DNA from 2 places in the Cellulomonas sp. SLBN-39 genome. Region 2 is predicted to be linked to the other one. Evidence: predicted binding sites of a transcription regulator. Region 2 holds the regulator's gene; the other holds the start of a gene.
The links. Region 2 encodes LexA, which represses DNA repair genes until DNA is damaged. Its sites were predicted from a motif close to TCGAACANNTGTTCGA; they were not measured.

Region 1: a site for LexA is predicted at 2,425-2,440, ahead of uvrA (excinuclease ABC subunit UvrA). Genes of this name have one in related genera too.

Annotation. Positions count from the first base shown of each region.
Region 1 covers NZ_VFOA01000001.1:3,465,334-3,473,407, reverse strand. Annotated here, with positions in the region: gene uvrA (excinuclease ABC subunit UvrA) at 1-2,393, opposite strand, end outside; gene FBY24_RS15800 (glycoside hydrolase family 15 protein) at 2,505-4,412, shown strand; gene FBY24_RS15795 (MBL fold metallo-hydrolase) at 4,409-5,116, shown strand; gene FBY24_RS15790 (acyl-CoA dehydrogenase family protein) at 5,121-6,281, opposite strand; gene FBY24_RS15785 (YciI family protein) at 6,405-6,698, shown strand; gene FBY24_RS15780 (TerC family protein) at 6,787-7,821, opposite strand; gene FBY24_RS15775 (TerC family protein) at 7,818-8,074, opposite strand, start outside.
Region 2 covers NZ_VFOA01000001.1:3,915,398-3,923,471, forward strand. Annotated here, with positions in the region: gene FBY24_RS17810 (AAA family ATPase) at 1-1,144, shown strand, start outside; gene serA (phosphoglycerate dehydrogenase) at 1,210-2,409, shown strand; gene FBY24_RS17820 (DUF5302 domain-containing protein) at 2,431-2,616, opposite strand; gene nrdR (transcriptional regulator NrdR) at 2,726-3,217, opposite strand; gene FBY24_RS17830 (LysM peptidoglycan-binding domain-containing protein) at 3,526-4,008, opposite strand; gene lexA (transcriptional repressor LexA) at 4,285-5,025, shown strand; gene FBY24_RS17840 (L-lactate dehydrogenase) at 5,123-6,124, opposite strand; gene FBY24_RS17845 (ATP-dependent DNA helicase) at 6,201-8,074, opposite strand, start outside.

The sequences.
Region 1 (8,074 bases), 450 kb from region 2:
TCGATCGGCATCGCCAGCACGTCCGCCACGGTCTTGCCCTTGAAGTGCACCTCGAGGGTCTCGCGGTTGTACCGCGCCCCGTGGCACACCTCGCAGGGCACGTACACGTCGGGGAGGAAGTTCATCTCGATCTTCAGCGTGCCGTCGCCCGAGCACGCCTCGCAGCGCCCGCCCTTGACGTTGAAGGAGAAGCGCCCGGGGGTGTAGCCGCGGACCTTGGCCTCGCTCGTCTCGGCGAACAGCCGGCGCACGTGGTCCCAGACGCCGGTGTAGGTGGCGGGGTTGGACCGCGGCGTGCGGCCGATCGGCCCCTGGTCGACGTGGACGACCTTGTCGAGCTGGTCGAGGCCCGTCACGCGCCGGTGCCGGCCGGCGACCTGCCGCGCACCGTTCAGCTCGTTGGCCAGGACCGTGTAGAGGATCGAGTTCACGAGGGTCGACTTGCCCGAGCCCGAGACCCCGGTGACCGCCGTGAACGTGCCGAGCGGGAACGACACGTCGATGCCCTGGAGGTTGTGCTCGCGTGCACCGACCACCGTGACCTGCCGCGACCGGTCGACGGGGCGCCGCATCGCCGGCATGGGGATCGAGCGGCGCCCGGACAGGTACGCCCCCGTCACCGACTCCGTCGACGCGAGCAGCCCGTCGAGGTCCCCGGAGTGCACCACCCGACCGCCGTGCTCGCCGGCGCCGGGGCCGATGTCGACGACCCAGTCCGCCGTGCGGATCGTGTCCTCGTCGTGCTCCACGACGATGAGCGTGTTGCCCAGGTCCCGGAGCCGGGTCAGGGTGTCGATGAGCCGGCGGTTGTCCCGCTGGTGCAGGCCGATCGAGGGCTCGTCGAGCACGTACAGCACCCCGACCAGGCCGGACCCGATCTGCGTGGCCAGCCGGATCCGCTGGGCCTCGCCGCCGGAGAGCGTCCCCGCGGGACGCATGAGCGAGAGGTAGTCCAGGCCGACGTCGAGCAGGAAGCCCAGGCGGGCCTGGATCTCCTTGAGCACCTGCGCGGCGATCGCCCGCTCCCGCTCCCCCAGCTCCAGCCCGTCGAGGAAGGTCCGGGCCTCGGCGATGGGCAGGTCGCAGACCTCGGCGATCGACCGTCCGCCGACCTTGACCGCGAGCACCTCGGGCTTCAGGCGCGCGCCCTTGCAGACGGGGCAGGGCACCTCGCGCATGTACGACTCGTACTTCTCCTTGCTCCACTCCGACTCGGTCTCCGCGTGCCGGCGCTCGAGGAACGTGATGACACCCTCGAAGCCCGTCGCGTAGGTGCGCTCGCGCCCCCACCGGTTCTTGTAGCGGACCTGGACCTCGTGGTTCTCGCCGTGCAGGACGGCGTCGCGAGCGCGCTGCGGCAGGGCGCGCCACGGCACGTCCATCGAGAAGCCCATGTCCTTGGCCAGCGCCGACAGCACCCGCTGGAAGTAGTCGGCGGACGTCTGCGACCACGGCGCCACCGCACCGTCGGCGAGCGACAGCTCGTCGTCCGGGACCACGAGCTCGGGGTCGACCTCGAGGCGCGACCCGATGCCCGTGCACTCGGGGCACGCGCCGTACGGGGCGTTGAACGAGAACGTGCGCGGCTCGATCTCGTCGAGGGACAGCGCGTGGTCGTTCGGGCAGGCCCGCGTCTCGGAGAACCGGCGCACCCGCTCCGGGTCGTCGGCCTCCGCGTCCACCAGCTCGACGAGCAGCAGGCCGCCCGCCAGGCCGAGGGCGGTCTCCACCGAGTCCGTCAGGCGGCGCTGCACGCCCTCGCGCGCGACGAGCCGGTCGACGACGACCTCGATGTCGTGCTTGAGCTTCTTCTCCAGCGTGGGCGGCGACGTCAGCTGGACGACCTCGCCGTCGACGCGCGCCCGCGCGAAGCCCTTGCCCTGCAGCTCGCGGAACAGGTCCGCGTACTCACCCTTGCGGCCACGCACCACCGGCGCGAGCACCTGGTACCGGGTGCCCTCCGGCAGCTCGAGCAGCCGGTCGACGATCTGCTGCGGCGTCTGGGCCGTGACCCGCTCGCCGCACACCGGGCAGTGCTGGGTCCCCGCCCTCGCGAACAGCAGACGCAGGTAGTCGTAGACCTCCGTGATCGTGCCCACCGTCGAGCGCGGGTTCCTGTTCGTGGACTTCTGGTCGATCGACACCGCGGGCGACAGGCCCTCGATGAAGTCCACGTCGGGCTTGTCCATCTGCCCGAGGAACTGACGGGCGTACGCCGACAGCGACTCGACGTAGCGGCGCTGGCCTTCGGCGAAGATCGTGTCGAACGCCAGGGACGACTTGCCCGACCCCGAGAGCCCCGTGAACGCGATGAGCGCGTCACGCGGAAGGTCGAGGTCGACGTTGCGCAGGTTGTGCTCGCGGGCCCCACGGACCACCAGTCGGTCGTTCACGTCGCACGACTGTACGCGGACCCGCCGACAATCGCACACGTGTTCGACGCCCCGGTGGCACCGGGGGCGTGCGACCTGCGGCGCAGACCCCGGCGCGTCATCCTGGGACCGATGCGCCCGCACCACGCCCCGGTCCCGTCCGCCCACCTGCTGCCCGGCCAGTCGCCCGTCGAGGACTACGCCGTGGTCGGCGACGGCCACACCGCCGCGCTCGTCTCGCGCGACGGGTCCGTCGACTGGCTCTGCCTGCCGGGCTTCGACTCCGACGCCTGCTTCGCCGCCCTCCTGGGCGGCCCCGAGCACGGCCGGTGGCGCCTCGCCGTCGCCGGCGCCACCTGCGAGCGCCGGCGCTGGGTCGGCGACTCGTTCGTGCTCGAGACGACGTACCGCTCGGCCACGGGCACGGCCGTCGCCGTGGACGCCATGCCGCTCGGCGACGGACGCGCGGACCTCGTGCGGCGGCTGACGTGCACCGAGGGCGAGGTCGAGGTCGAGCACGAGTGGACGGTGCGGTTCGGCTACGGGGCCGTCGAGCCGTGGGTGCAGCACGTGCAGGACGCGCAGGGCTGCGACACGATCCGCGCGACGGCCGGCCCGGACGCCCTCGTGCTGCGCGGCACCCGTCTGCCGCGCGCCGACGACCACCACCACGTCGACCGCTTCACGCTGCGCGCGGGCGAGTCCGTGGACCTGTCGCTGACCTGGACGCCGTCGTGGCGCCCGACCCCGCCGCGCCTGCCCGACGGGGCCCGCGTCGAGGCGACCGCGACGGCCTGGGGCCTGTGGGCGCGCGGCTGCCGGTACCAGGGTCGGTACCGCGAGGCCGTGGTCCGCTCGCTGCTCGTGCTGCGCATGCTCACCGACTCCGCGACGGGCGGGATCGTCGCGGCCGCGACCACGTCGCTGCCCGAGTCGCCGGGCGGCACGCGCAACTGGGACTACCGGTACACGTGGCTGCGCGACGCGGCCCTGACGGTCGAGGCGCTGGTCGAGCAGGGCTTCCGCCACGAGGCCACGCAGTGGCGGGACTGGTTGCTGCGGGCCGTCGCCGGGGACCCGCGGGACGTGCAGATCATGTACCGGGTCGACGGCGGCCGGCGGATGCCGGAGCGCGAGCTCGACCACCTGCCCGGCTGGGCGGGATCGCGCCCGGTGCGCGTCGGGAACGGCGCGGTCGACCAGGTCCAGCACGACGTCCTCGGCGAGGTGATGTGCGCGCTGGCGGTGGCCCGCGACGCGGGGCTGGCCGAGACGACCGCGTCGTGGGCGCTGCAGCGCCGGCTCGTCGACGCCCTGCTGGACGGGTGGCAAGAGCCCGACCGGGGGATCTGGGAGGTCCGGGGCGCACCGCGCCGGTTCACGCACTCCGGGGTGATGACGTGGGCGGCCGTCGACCGGGCCGTGCGCGGCGCGCGGGCGTACGGGCTGGCGGCCCCGCTGGCGCGCTGGGAGGCGGCGCGCGACGAGATCCACGCCGACGTCCTCGCCCGGGGGTGGTCGTCGCGGCGCCGTTCGTTCGTGCAGCACGAGGGCGCGGAGCACACCGACGCCGCGCTCCTGCAGATCCCGCTCGTCGGGTTCCTGCCCGCGGACGACCCGCGGGTGCTGTCCACGGTCGCGGCCGTCCGGGAGGAGCTGGAGGTCGCACCCGGCCTGCTGCTGCGCTACCGCACGGAGGCGACCGACGACGGCCTCGCCGGGCCGGAGGCGCCGTTCCTGGCGTGCTCGTCGTGGCTCGCGGACGCGCTCGCCCGGGCGGGCGACGTGGACGGTGCGACCCGGGTGCTCGACGCCGTGGTCCCGCTCGGCGGCGACCTGGGCCTGCTGGCCGAGCAGTACGACCCCGTGGGCGGGCACATGCTCGGCAACGTGCCGCAGGCGCTGTCGCACCTCGCGCTGGTGCGTGCCGCCCACAGCCACGGGCGTGCCGAACGGCTGCGTGCCGAGCGGTCGGGCGCACCGGTCGCAGGACCGGACCGCGAGCAGCGGCGCACGACGGACGAGGAGGACCGAGGATGAGCTACACCGGCGACGTCCGCGTGGGCGGCCCCACCGCGGTGCGCGAGCTCGACGACGCGGTGGTGCGCAAGGTCGCCGTCGGCCCGGGCGCGAACAACGCGTACCTGGTGACGTGCCGACGCTCGGGCGCGCAGCTGCTCGTCGACGCGGCGGCCGACCCCGACCGGCTGCTCGCGCTCGTGCGCGAGGGGTCCCCGGCCGCCCGCCTCGCCACCGTGGTCACGACGCACCGGCACGCCGACCACGTGGGAGCGCTCGTGTCCGTGCTGGCCGTGACCGGTGCGGACCTCGCGGCCGGCGCCGACGACGCGGACGCTGTCGGCGCCGCCGCCGGTGGTGCCCCCGTGCGCCGGCTCGTGCACGGGGACACCCTCACCGTCGGGCACCTCGTGCTGGAGGTCGTCGCGCTGCGGGGTCACACGCCGGGGTCGGTGGCCCTCGCCCTGCGCGAGCCCGAGCACGTCCACGTGCCCGACGCCGTGCCCGGGCGCGTCCACCTGTTCACCGGGGACAGCCTCTTCCCCGGTGGCGTCGGGGCCACCGGGGGCGATCCGGAGCGGTTCGAGCAGCTGTTCACCGACGTCCGCGCACGGGTCTTCGACCGGTTCGACGACGCGACGTGGGTGTACCCGGGGCACGGCGCCGACACGACCCTCGGCGCCGAGCGCCCGCACCTGGACGCGTGGCGCGCCCGGGGCTGGTGACCCCTCAGCCCTGCGGCGGGCCGAGGACGGACGTCGCGACGGTGCCGTGCGCGGACTCGTCGTCCGACGGGTGGTAGATCCCCGCGAGCACGTCGCGGTACAGCCGCGCCAGCTCGCTGCCGGAGGAGTACGCGCCCCCGCCCGAGACCCGCAGCGCCAGGTCGACGACGACCCGGGCGCTCTCGGTGGCCCGGACCTTGAGGCCGACGAGCTGGGCGAACCAGCGCGCACCGTGGTCGGCGTCCTCGTCGACGTCCCGCGCGAGCGCGACGACCTGCAGCTCGGCGCCGTCCTGGGCGAGGGCCGCGTCGGCGACCTTCCAGCGGATGTCGGGGTCCTGGGCGTAGGTGCGCCCGTCGTGCTTCATCGACGTGCGCCGGTGGGCGTGCTCGACGCCCAGCGCCAGGGCGCGCCGGCCGATGCCGGTGTACACCGCGGCGAGCAGGACCTCGAAGACGGCGAACAGCGCGAAGACGAACGGATCCGCGCTGGGGCCGGGCGGCAGGCGCCGGTACACCTGGCCGGGCGGGGCGTATGCCCCGTCGAGGACGGTCGTGGCCGACTGCGTCGCCCGCATCCCGAGGGTGTCCCAGTCGTCCTTGGCGTGCACGCCGTCGCCGCGGGCGACCACGCCGTGCACGAGGCGGGGGTCGTCCGGGTCGGAGTCGTCGAGCCCGAACGTGGCCAGGCGCGTCCACACCGGCGACAGGGACGTGAAGATCTTGGTGCCGGTGTACCGGTAGCCGCCGTCGGCCTGCGGCTCGGCGCGGGTGCGCGAGCCGAACATGACGAGGTCGTTGCCCGCCTCGGAGTTGCCGAAGGCGTACACCTCGCCCGCCGCGGCGTCGCGCAGCACGAACGCGACGGAGTCGTCGCCGTGGGCGTGCAGGTGCGCGGCCAGTCCCGTCACGACGAGGTGCATGTTGACAGCGAGCGCCGTGGCCGGTGCGGCCGCCGCGAGCCGCATCTGCTCGCGCGCGACCTCCTCGAGGGTCAGCCCGGCACCGCCGAGCTCGACGGGCACGAAGGCCCGCAGGTACCCGGCGGCGACGAGGTCGGCCAGGTCGTGGTGCGGGAAGGTGTTGTCGCGGTCGTGCTGCGGGGCGCGCGCGTGCACGGCGGCGAGCAGGTCGTCGGTCAGCAGGGTGCGCGGGCGGCGGGTCATCGCCGGGCCCCGCGGGCAGCGGTACGGGTCATGGGACCACTGTGCCACCCGCACCGGCAGCCGCCGCGTCCGCAGGGTCGTCCGGCCCCCTCGGCGCGACGCACGCTCGGGCAGGATGGCCCCATGACCGTCATCGCCGTCCGCTACACCTACGACGATCGCGCCGCCGAGCGTGACGTCGTCCGCCCCGAGCACCGGGCGTGGCTCGCGTCCCTCGCCGAGGCCGGCACCCTGCTCGGCTCGGGCCCGCTCCCGCAGGCCGATCCGCCGGGCGCCCTGCTGGTGTTCCGCGCGCAGGACGTCGCGCAGGTGCGCGCGCTGCTCGACCAGGACCCGTTCGCCCGTGCCGGGCTCGTGCGGGACGCCGAGGTCCTCGCGTGGGACCTCGTCCTGGGCCCCTGGTCGACGACGGTCTGAGGAAGCGGCACCGCACCCGGACCACGCCCCCGGGTGCGTGCACGGGGACGACCCGCCGTGCACCCGGCGGGTCGTCCCCGTGCTGCGCTCAGCGCTGCTCGTCCGTCTCGCGGAGGACCGGCTCCGCGTCGGCGGGACCGGCCGCCTCGGGACGGCGCGTGACGAGCAGGCTCGCCACGGTCGCACCGGCCAGGGACACCGCGATGACGGCGAGCGACACCCACGTGGGCACCTCGGGGACCCACGCGACGGGCTCCCCGCCGTTGAGGAACGGCAGCGTGTTGGTGTGCAGCGCCTCCGCCACGAGCTTGAGCCCGATGAACCCGAGGATCACCGCCAGGCCGTACGGCAGGTACACGAGCCGGTCGAGCAGCCCGCCGAGCAGGAAGTACAGCTGGCGCAGCCCCATCAGCGCGAAGACGTTCGCCGTGAACACCAGGAACGGGTCCTGCGTCAGGCCGAAGATCGCCGGGATCGAGTCGAACGCGAACAGCAGGTCCGTCGTGCCGATCGCGACGAAGACGACGACGAGCGGCGTGAACACGCGCCGGCCGTCGACCACGGTGCGCACCCGGCCGCCGTCGTACCCCGCCGACATCGGCAGGACCCGCCGCACGGTGCGCACGAGCCGGTTCTCGGCGTACTCCTCGTCACCGCCGCCGGCGCCGTCGCGTGCGATCTTCACGGCCGTGTACACCAGGAACGCGCCGAACAGGTAGAACACCCACGTCCACCGCTCGAGCACGGCCGCGCCGGCGAGGATGAACCCTCCCCGCAGCACGAGCGCCAGCACGATGCCCACCATGAGGACCCGCTGCTGCTGCTCCCGCGGCACCGCGAAGCTCGACATGATCAGCATGAACACGAAGAGGTTGTCGACCGAGAGGCTGTACTCGGTCAGCCACCCGGCGAGGAACTCCCCCGCGGGTGCCGCGCCGCCGACGGCGGCGAGGAGCCCGGCGAAGCCGAGCGCGAGCCCCACGTACACCAGGACCCACACGAGGCTCTCGCGCGTGGTCGGCACGTGCGGGCGGCGGCGGACGATCGCGAGGTCGAGCACCAGCATGCTCACGACCGCGACCATCGCGGCGACCTCGAAGACGACGGGGAGCTCGTGGTTCACCGGTCCGCCCCGTCCGTCCGACCTGCGTCGCCGATGGTGCCCTCGGGGCCGTCCTGCACGCCGAGCGTCGCCTCGCGGGCCGACGTGGCCTCGGACAGCGCGACCCGTTCGTCACGGCGCGTGCGCCGCAGCGACAGCACGGTGGTCAGCAGCAGCGTCAGCACGATGAACCCCAGGGAGACGGGCGTCGTGATCTCGGGCACGGCGGTGACGTGCTCGCCGCCGTTGATGAACGGCACCTCGTTGGTGTGGA
Region 2 (8,074 bases):
CGCCCCCGAGGACCGCGCGGAGGTGCTGGAGGACCTGCGCACGACCCGCGAGGTGCGGGTCGCGCTGAACCTCGCGTGGATGCCGATCACCCCGCAGAAGCTCGTCGCGGACCTGTGGGCCAAGCCGCACCGTCTCGAGGCCGCGGCGCCGGAGCTCACCCCCGCCGAACGCCGGCTGCTGGCCCGCCCGGCCGACGCCCCGTGGACGCCCGCCGACGTCCCCCTCCTCGACGAGGCCGCCGAGCTGCTCGGCGAGGACGACCAGGCCGCCCGTGCGCAGGCCCGGGCCGACGCCGAGCGCCGCTCGCAGGAGCTGGCCTACGCCCGGGACGTGCTGCGATCGACGGGTGCCGGCGACATGGTCTCGGCCGAGGTGCTCGCCGACCGGTTCTCCGGCGGGGGTTCGGGGCTGACGACCGCCGAGCGCGCCGCCGCGGACCGGTCGTGGACGTACGGCCACGTGGTGGTCGACGAGGCGCAGGAGCTCTCGGCGATGGCCTGGCGCGCGCTGCTGCGCCGGGTGCCGACCCGCTCCATGACGGTCGTCGGCGACGTCGCGCAGACGTCGACGCGGGCCGGCGCGCACGACTGGGGCAGCATGCTCGACCCGGTGCTGCGCACCGACTGGCGGCTGGCCGAGCTCACGGTGAACTACCGGACGCCGGCGGCGGTCGCCGACGCGGCCCGTGCGGTCGCGGTCGCGGCGGGCCTGCCCGTCAGCCGGCTGACGTCCGCGCGCGACGTGCCCGACGCGCTCGTGGTCGACCACGTCCCGGACCCGGCCGGGCTCGTGGAGGCCGCCGCGGCCGCCGCGGACGACCTCGCCGCACGGGTGCGCGACGCCCGCGGCGGGGGGCGTGCCGCGCTGGTCGCCTCCGCCGCCCGGGTTCCGGCCCTGCGGGACGCGCTGGCCCGCCGCGGCCGTCAGGTGCCCGGCCGGGGCGCCCTCACCGACCTCGAGGTGCCGCTCGTGGTGCTCACGCCGCTGCAGGCCAAGGGGCTGGAGTTCGACGCGGTCGTGCTCGTCGAGCCGGCCGAGGTGCTCGAGGGCTCCGCCGGCGACCTGTTCGTGGCGATGACCCGACCGACGGGGGTGCTGCACGTCGTGCACAGCCGGGCCCTGCCCGACGGGATGCCCGGCTGAGCACGGGCCGTCCGCGGACCGGGACGGCTTTGGTCCACCCGCCGGACGCGGAGCACGATGGGCCCGTGCCCACCGCGCTGCTGCTCGAGAACCTCCACCCGCAGGCCCGAACGATCCTCGAGGCCGCCGGGTTCGACGTGATCACCCGCACGGGTGCCCTCGACGAGCCCGAGCTGGTCGAGGCGCTGTCCGGGGTGCAGGTGCTGGGCATCCGGTCCAAGACGCAGGTGACGGCGGCCGCGCTCGCCGCGGCCCCAGACCTGGAGGTCGTCGGCGCGTTCTGCATCGGCACCAACCAGGTCGACCTGCAGGCCGCCGCCGAGCGGGGCATCGCGGTCTTCAACGCACCGTTCTCGAACACCCGCTCGGTCGTGGAGATCGCGATCGCGGACATCATCGCCCTGACCCGACGCCTGACGGTGCTGGACAAGGAGATGCACGACGGCGTGTGGAACAAGTCCGCGACGGGCGCGCACGAGGTCCGGGGCCGCACGCTCGGCATCGTCGGGTACGGCAACATCGGCACGCAGCTGTCGGTGCTCGCCGAGAACCTCGGCATGTCGGTCGTGTTCTACGACACCGCCGAGAAGCTCGCGCTCGGCAACGCGCGGCGCATGGAGACCCTCGACGAGCTCCTCGAGACCGCGGACGTCGTCACGCTGCACGTCGACGGGCGCTCCGGCAACGCCGGGATGTTCGGCGCCAAGCAGCTCGCGCGCATGCGCCCCGGGGCGATCTTCCTCAACCTCTCGCGCGGCTTCGTCGTGGACTACGCGGCCCTGCGCGACGCCGTCGTCTCGGGCCACGTGGCCGGCGCGGCCGTCGACGTGTTCCCCGACGAGCCCAAGCGCAAGGGCGACCCGTTCGAGTCCGAGCTGCGCGGCCTGCCCAACGTGATCCTGTCCCCGCACACGGGCGGCTCGACCGAGGAGGCGCAGGAGGCGATCGGCCGGTTCGTGGCCAACAAGATCCGCGACCACCTCGCGACCGGCTCGACGAACCTGTCGGTGAACCTGCCGAACCTGGCTCTCGACCAGCGGCCCGAGTGGCACCGGCTGGCCTACCTGCACCGCAACGTGCCGGGCGTGCTGGCGAAGATCAACGCCACGCTCGCCGAGCACGGCGTCAACATCGAGGGCCAGCTCCTGGCCACGCGTGGCGAGCTCGGCTACGTCGTCACGGACGTCGGCTCGGCCGTGGCCCCGGCCGTCGTGGACGCCCTCGCCGCGCAGCCCGAGTCGCTGCGCCTGCGCCTGCTGTCCTGACGGCCGGGCCGCACGGCCCGGTCAGGCGGAGCCGGACTTGCGCTGGAACCGTCGCTGCACCGGTCCCGCGGTCTCCGACCCGTGGACCCCGCCCGTCTTGCGCGACCCGTCCGCCGTCGGGTGACCGACGGCCTTCTTGCGCTCCAGGGCCTCCCGGAAGCGCGCCTTCGCGTCCTCGCTGACCGCTTCCGGCTTGTCGTCTGCCATGGGTTCCTCCGCTCCGTTCGGCGCCGGACGGCGCCTGTCCAGCGTGGACGACCCTACGTCGACGCGCCACACCATTGCGTGCGGGTCGACCGACGCCTGCCGGGGCCGGTCAGCCGCGGCCGGGCTCCTGCGACGACGGTGCACGCTCGGCGTCCTCGCGCTCGGCGCGCAGGACCGCGATCGCGGACTCGAAGTCGTCGAGGGAGTCGAACGCCTGGTAGACGCTCGCGAACCGCAGGTAGGCGACCTCGTCGAGGTCGCGCAGGGGTCCGAGGATCGCCAGGCCGATCTCGTAGGCGTCGATCTCGGCCGACCCGGCGGACCGCAGCGTCTCCTCGACCTTCTGCGCCAGCAGCGCCAGGTCGTCCTCGCTGACCGGGCGCCCCTGGCACGCCTTGCGCACCCCGGTGGCGATCTTCTCCCGGCTGAACGGCTCCGTGGCGCCGGACCGCTTGACGACCGACAGGCTCGCCGTCTCGACGGTGGTGAAACGCCGGTTGCAGCTCGGGCACTGGCGGCGGCGCCGGATGGACGCGCCGTCGTCGGAGGTGCGGGAGTCCACGACGCGCGAGTCCGGGTGCCGGCAGAACGGGCAGTGCACGGCGGTCCCCTCCCGGGTCGTGGCGTCCGACGACGCCGGCGGACCGGGCGTCGGAGGTGACGCTAGGCCGCGCCGCACCCGCGGTGCAACACGGGTGCCGGCGTCCGGGCGGCGGGAGCACCGAGGGCGGCCGTCCGTGACGGCCGCCCTCGTCGGGACGCCCCCGTCCCGTGCGGCGTCAACTCGCCTCGACGCCGCTGATGCTGCGGGCCGCGCCGGGCGCGGGCCGCTCGTCCGGCCGACCCCCCAGCCTGCCGAATGAGGTAAGCCTAACCTATTCGTGCTCGGTTGCCCAGCCGCTCACGCCGTCACCGGGCCGGGACCACGATCGTCTGCCCGGCGAGCAGGTCGCCCGACGGGAGGTCGTTGAGGCGCATCAGCTCGAGCACGACGTCGCGCACGTCCTCACCCTCCGCCGCGGCACGGTCGGCGATCGCCCAGAGCGTCTCCCCCGGCTCGACCACATGACGGACGACCACCACCCCGCCCGCCGTGCCGTCGGCCTGCGCCGACCACGCAGCGCCGCCGACGCCGGCCACGAGGAGCAGCCCGAGGGCCCAGACCACCACGCGCCCGCGGCGCGTCAGCCGCAGCCCGCGGATCCCGGCCTCCTCGACCGCGCGAGGCGCGGGACGCGCCGGACGGGCGGCCCCGCCGGCGCGGGCCGGCGCGACCCTCCCCGGCGCCGGCTTGTCGGCCGCGCCCCCCTGGACCACCCGCAGCACCGGGCGCCGCACCCCGTCGACCTGCCCTGCCGCACCCGTTCGCGGTGCCGTCGTCGTGCCTGCCATGACCCTGCCTCCGTCCCGAACCGCCCGCCCCGCACCCGCCGACCCTTGCCGCCGGGCACCTCGCCCGAATCGAACACGCGTTCGTCGAACGTCTGTACGAGTTCTACCAGACGGCGCCGACGACCGTCGAGACACGCTCGAACAGATGTTTGATGTCGCAGGTCGCGGGCCCGTAAGGTGTTCCCGACGGGAAGTGCACCACCGCCCACCGACACGCACGCGTGCCGCGCGGCGGACCGCGGCCGGCGGCCGCACGACTCAGGAGGCGTTGTGGACGTGCAGCAGGGGAACCCACCGGCCGGGGCGCAGGCGCCGGCGGTCGACGTGACGGCGGGTGGGCTCACGCCGCGGCAGCGCCTCGTCCTCGACACCGTCCGCGCCAGCGTCGAGCGGCGCGGGTACCCGCCGAGCATGCGCGAGATCGGCGAGGCGGTCGGCCTGACCAGCCCGTCCAGCGTCAAGCACCAGCTCAACGCGCTGGAGCGCAAGGGCTACCTGCGGCGCGACCCGCACCGCCCCCGGGCCATCGAGGTCGTCCAGCCGGACGGCGCGGCGCCCGTCGCGGACGGCGACCGCACGCACGGGACAGGGACGCGCCCGGCACGGACGGGGTTCGCGGCGCTGTCGACGGTGCCCGCAGCGGCGTCGGCGGACGTGCCCGTCGTCGGACGCATCGCCGCCGGCGGGCCCATCCTCGCCGAGCAGGTCGTCGAGGACGTGTTCTCCCTCCCCCGCCAGCTCGTCGGCGAGGGCGACCTCTTCCTGCTGCGCGTCGTCGGTGACTCGATGCTCGACGCGGCGATCTGCGACGGCGACTGGGTCGTCGTGCGACGGCAGCCGGTGGCCGAGAACGGCGAGATCGTGGCCGCGATGATCGACGGCGAGGCCACGGTCAAGGTGCTGCGCCGCGCGGACGGCCACGTGTGGCTCATGCCGCGCAACGCGGCCTACGAGCCGATCGCCGGCGACGAGGCGACGGTCCTCGGTCGCGTCGTCAGCGTGCTCCGGAGCCTGTGACCCGCCCCGGGGCCCGTCACCACGCAGCAGCGCCCGTCGTCGGCACCAGCGGTGCGGACGACGGGCGCTGCTGCGTGCGGGAGCTGCTGCGCGCGGTCTAGAAGCCGAACCGGCGGGCGACCGAGCGGACGGCCTCCGCCGACCGGCGCAGCCCCGTGAGCTCGTCCGACGACATCGGGACGGCGAGCCGCTCGGCCACCCCGCGCGCACCGACGATCGTCGGCACCGACAGGCACACGTCGGAGATGCCGAGGTAGTCGGTCAGCAGCGAGGAGACCGGCAGGATGCGCTTCTCGTCCTTGAGCACGGCCTCGATGATGCGCGACCCGGCCAGGGCGATCGCGTAGTTGGTCGCCCCCTTGCCCTCGATGATGCGGTACGCGGACTCGACGACCTCGCGGGCCATCGCGTCGCGCACCTCGCGCGTGAGGGGCCCGTTCTCCCCGATCCCGTCCCACTCGAGCAGCGGCACGGAGCCGATCGACGCCGAGCTCCACAGCGGCAGCTCGGAGTCCCCGTGCTCGCCGGCCACGTACGCGTGCACGTTCTGCACGGCCACCCCGGTGTGCCGGGCGATGAGGTAGCGCAGGCGCGAGGAGTCCAGGACGGTGCCCGAGCCGAAGAGCTGCTGCGGCGGCAGGCCGGAGATCTGCAGCGCGGCGTACGTGACGACGTCCACGGGGTTGGTCACCATGACGTACGTCGCGTTCGGCGCGACCTCGACGATGCCCGGCAGCACGTTGCGCACGAGGGCGATCGTCGCCTCGGCCAGGTCGAGCCGGGACTGCCCCGGACGCTGCTTCGCGCCGGCCGTGAACACCACGATGTCGCAGTCCGCGAGGACGGACACGTCGTCGGAGCCGACGACCTCGGCCATCGACATGAACTGGATGCCGTGGGACAGGTCGAGGACCTCGGCCTCGACCTTCTGCTTGTTGACGTCGAGCAGCGCGACCGTCCGCGCCGCGCCGCGCATCAGCGCCGCGTAGGCCATCGTCGAGCCGACGGCGCCCGCGCCGACGATGCCGAGCTTGGACGTGCGGCGCTGCGGTGGGACGACCGAGCCCAGGTCGAGCTCGTCGTCGATGGCGTCGGCCATGGCATGTCCCCTCGTCGCGGGCGTCGGTGCAGGTCGTCGCGGGGGCGCCCGCCCGGTCGGCGCCCCTGGTGGAAGGCTAGTCGGCTCCGCGCAGGCGGCGCAGCGCGGCCACCACGACGTCGCGGTCGTCGGTGCGCCAGAAGTCCGGCATCGACCGCAGCAGGAACTCCCCGTAGCGGGCCGTCGACAGCCGCGGGTCGAGCACGGCCACGACGCCGCGGTCCTGCGACGAGCGCACCAGCCGCCCCGCGCCCTGGGCGAGCAGGAGCGCCGCGTGGGTCGCGGACACCGACATGAACCCGTTGCCGCCCGCGGCCGCCACGGCGTCCGTGCGCGCGGAGCGCACGGGGTCGTCGGGGCGCGGGAACGGGATGCGGTCGATGACGACGAGGCGGCACGCCGGCCCGGGGACGTCGACGCCCTGCCACAGCGACAGCGTCCCGAACAGGCAGGTCGCCTCGTCGGCGGCGAACCGCGCCACCAGCGTCGGCAGCTGGTCGTCACCCTGCAGGAGGACGGGGACGTCGAGACGCTCGCGCATGGCCTCGGCGGCGACGGTCGCGGCCCGCCGGGACGTGAACAGCCCCAGCGTGCGCCCGCCCGCCGCCTCGACCAGGGTCGCGATCTCGTCGAGCTGGGCGTCGGTGGCGGGCTCGCGGCCCGGCGGCGGCAGCCGGCGCGCGACGTAGCAGATCGCCTGCCGGGGGTAGTCGAACGGGCTGCCGACGTCGAGGCCGCGCCACGGCTCCGGCGCCGCGGCCTCCTCGCCCGTGCCGGGCGCGACCCCGGCCGGGCCCTCGGGCGCGGCGTCGGGCCGGCGCTCGAGCCCGACGGAGCGGGCCACGGGCTCGAACGTCCCGCCGAGCGCGAGGGTCGCCGACGTGAGGACCGCCGTGCGGCCCGCGAGCAGGTGCGTGCGGATCAAACCGTTCACGGCCAGCGGTGCGGCGTGCAGCCGGGTCGTCGTCTGCCCGCGGCGGTCCTCGCCCCGCGCGCACCACAGCACGGTGTGCGCGTTCTCCTGCGGGTCGGCGGCCATCCGCTCGGTGACCTCGAAGAGCGCGAGCATCGCGGCCGCGGCCATCTTCACCCCGCCCTCGGCGCCGTCGCGGCCCTTGGTGGACGCGTCGGGCTTGAGCACCGAGAGCAGCGTGCGCGCCGCGTCGCGGACCATCGCCACGGCGGTGCGGGTGCCCTCGGGCAGCCCGTCGGGGAACCGCCCCTCGGGCAGCGGGACGAGGACGCTCGCCAGGTGCTGGCCGGCGGCGTCCAGGTCGGTCGTCGGGACGCCCCCGTGCCGCCGGGCCAGGCGCGCCGCGTGCTCCACCACGGGCAGCGACAGCTCGGCGGTCGCCTGGGCCGTCACCCGGTCGGTGAGCTCGTGGGCCTCGTCGACGACCAGGACGTCGTGCTCGGGCAGGACGTTGGGCGCACCGGTCGCGGCGATGCCGAGCATCGCGTGGTTCGTCACGACGACGTCGGCCTCGCGCGCGAGGGCGCGCGCACGGTCCGGGAAGCACTCCTCACGCATCGGGCAGGACGTGCCCAGGCACTCCATCGCGGTGACGGCGACCTGCCGCCAGGCACGGTCCGCGACGCCCGGGACGAGGTCGTCGCGGTCGCCGGTCGTCGTCTCCTCGGCCCACTCGCGCAGCCGGACGACCTGCGCCCCGAGTCCCTCGCGCCCGGTCGGCCCGTCGTCCGCGGTCGCCGGGTGGTCGGCCGCGCCGGGCCGCTCGGGCACGTCGAACAGCGCCCCCTGGTCGTCCTCCGGGTAGCCGCCGGCGACCTTGTGGGCGCACAGGTAGTTGTGCCAGCCCTTGAGGAGCGCGATCTGGGCCGGCCGGGGCAGGCGGTCCGCGAGCGCCTGCGTGACCAGGGGCAGGTCGCGGGTGATGACCTGGCGCTGCAGGGCGAGGGTCGCGGTGGAGACCACGACGCGCTCGCTCT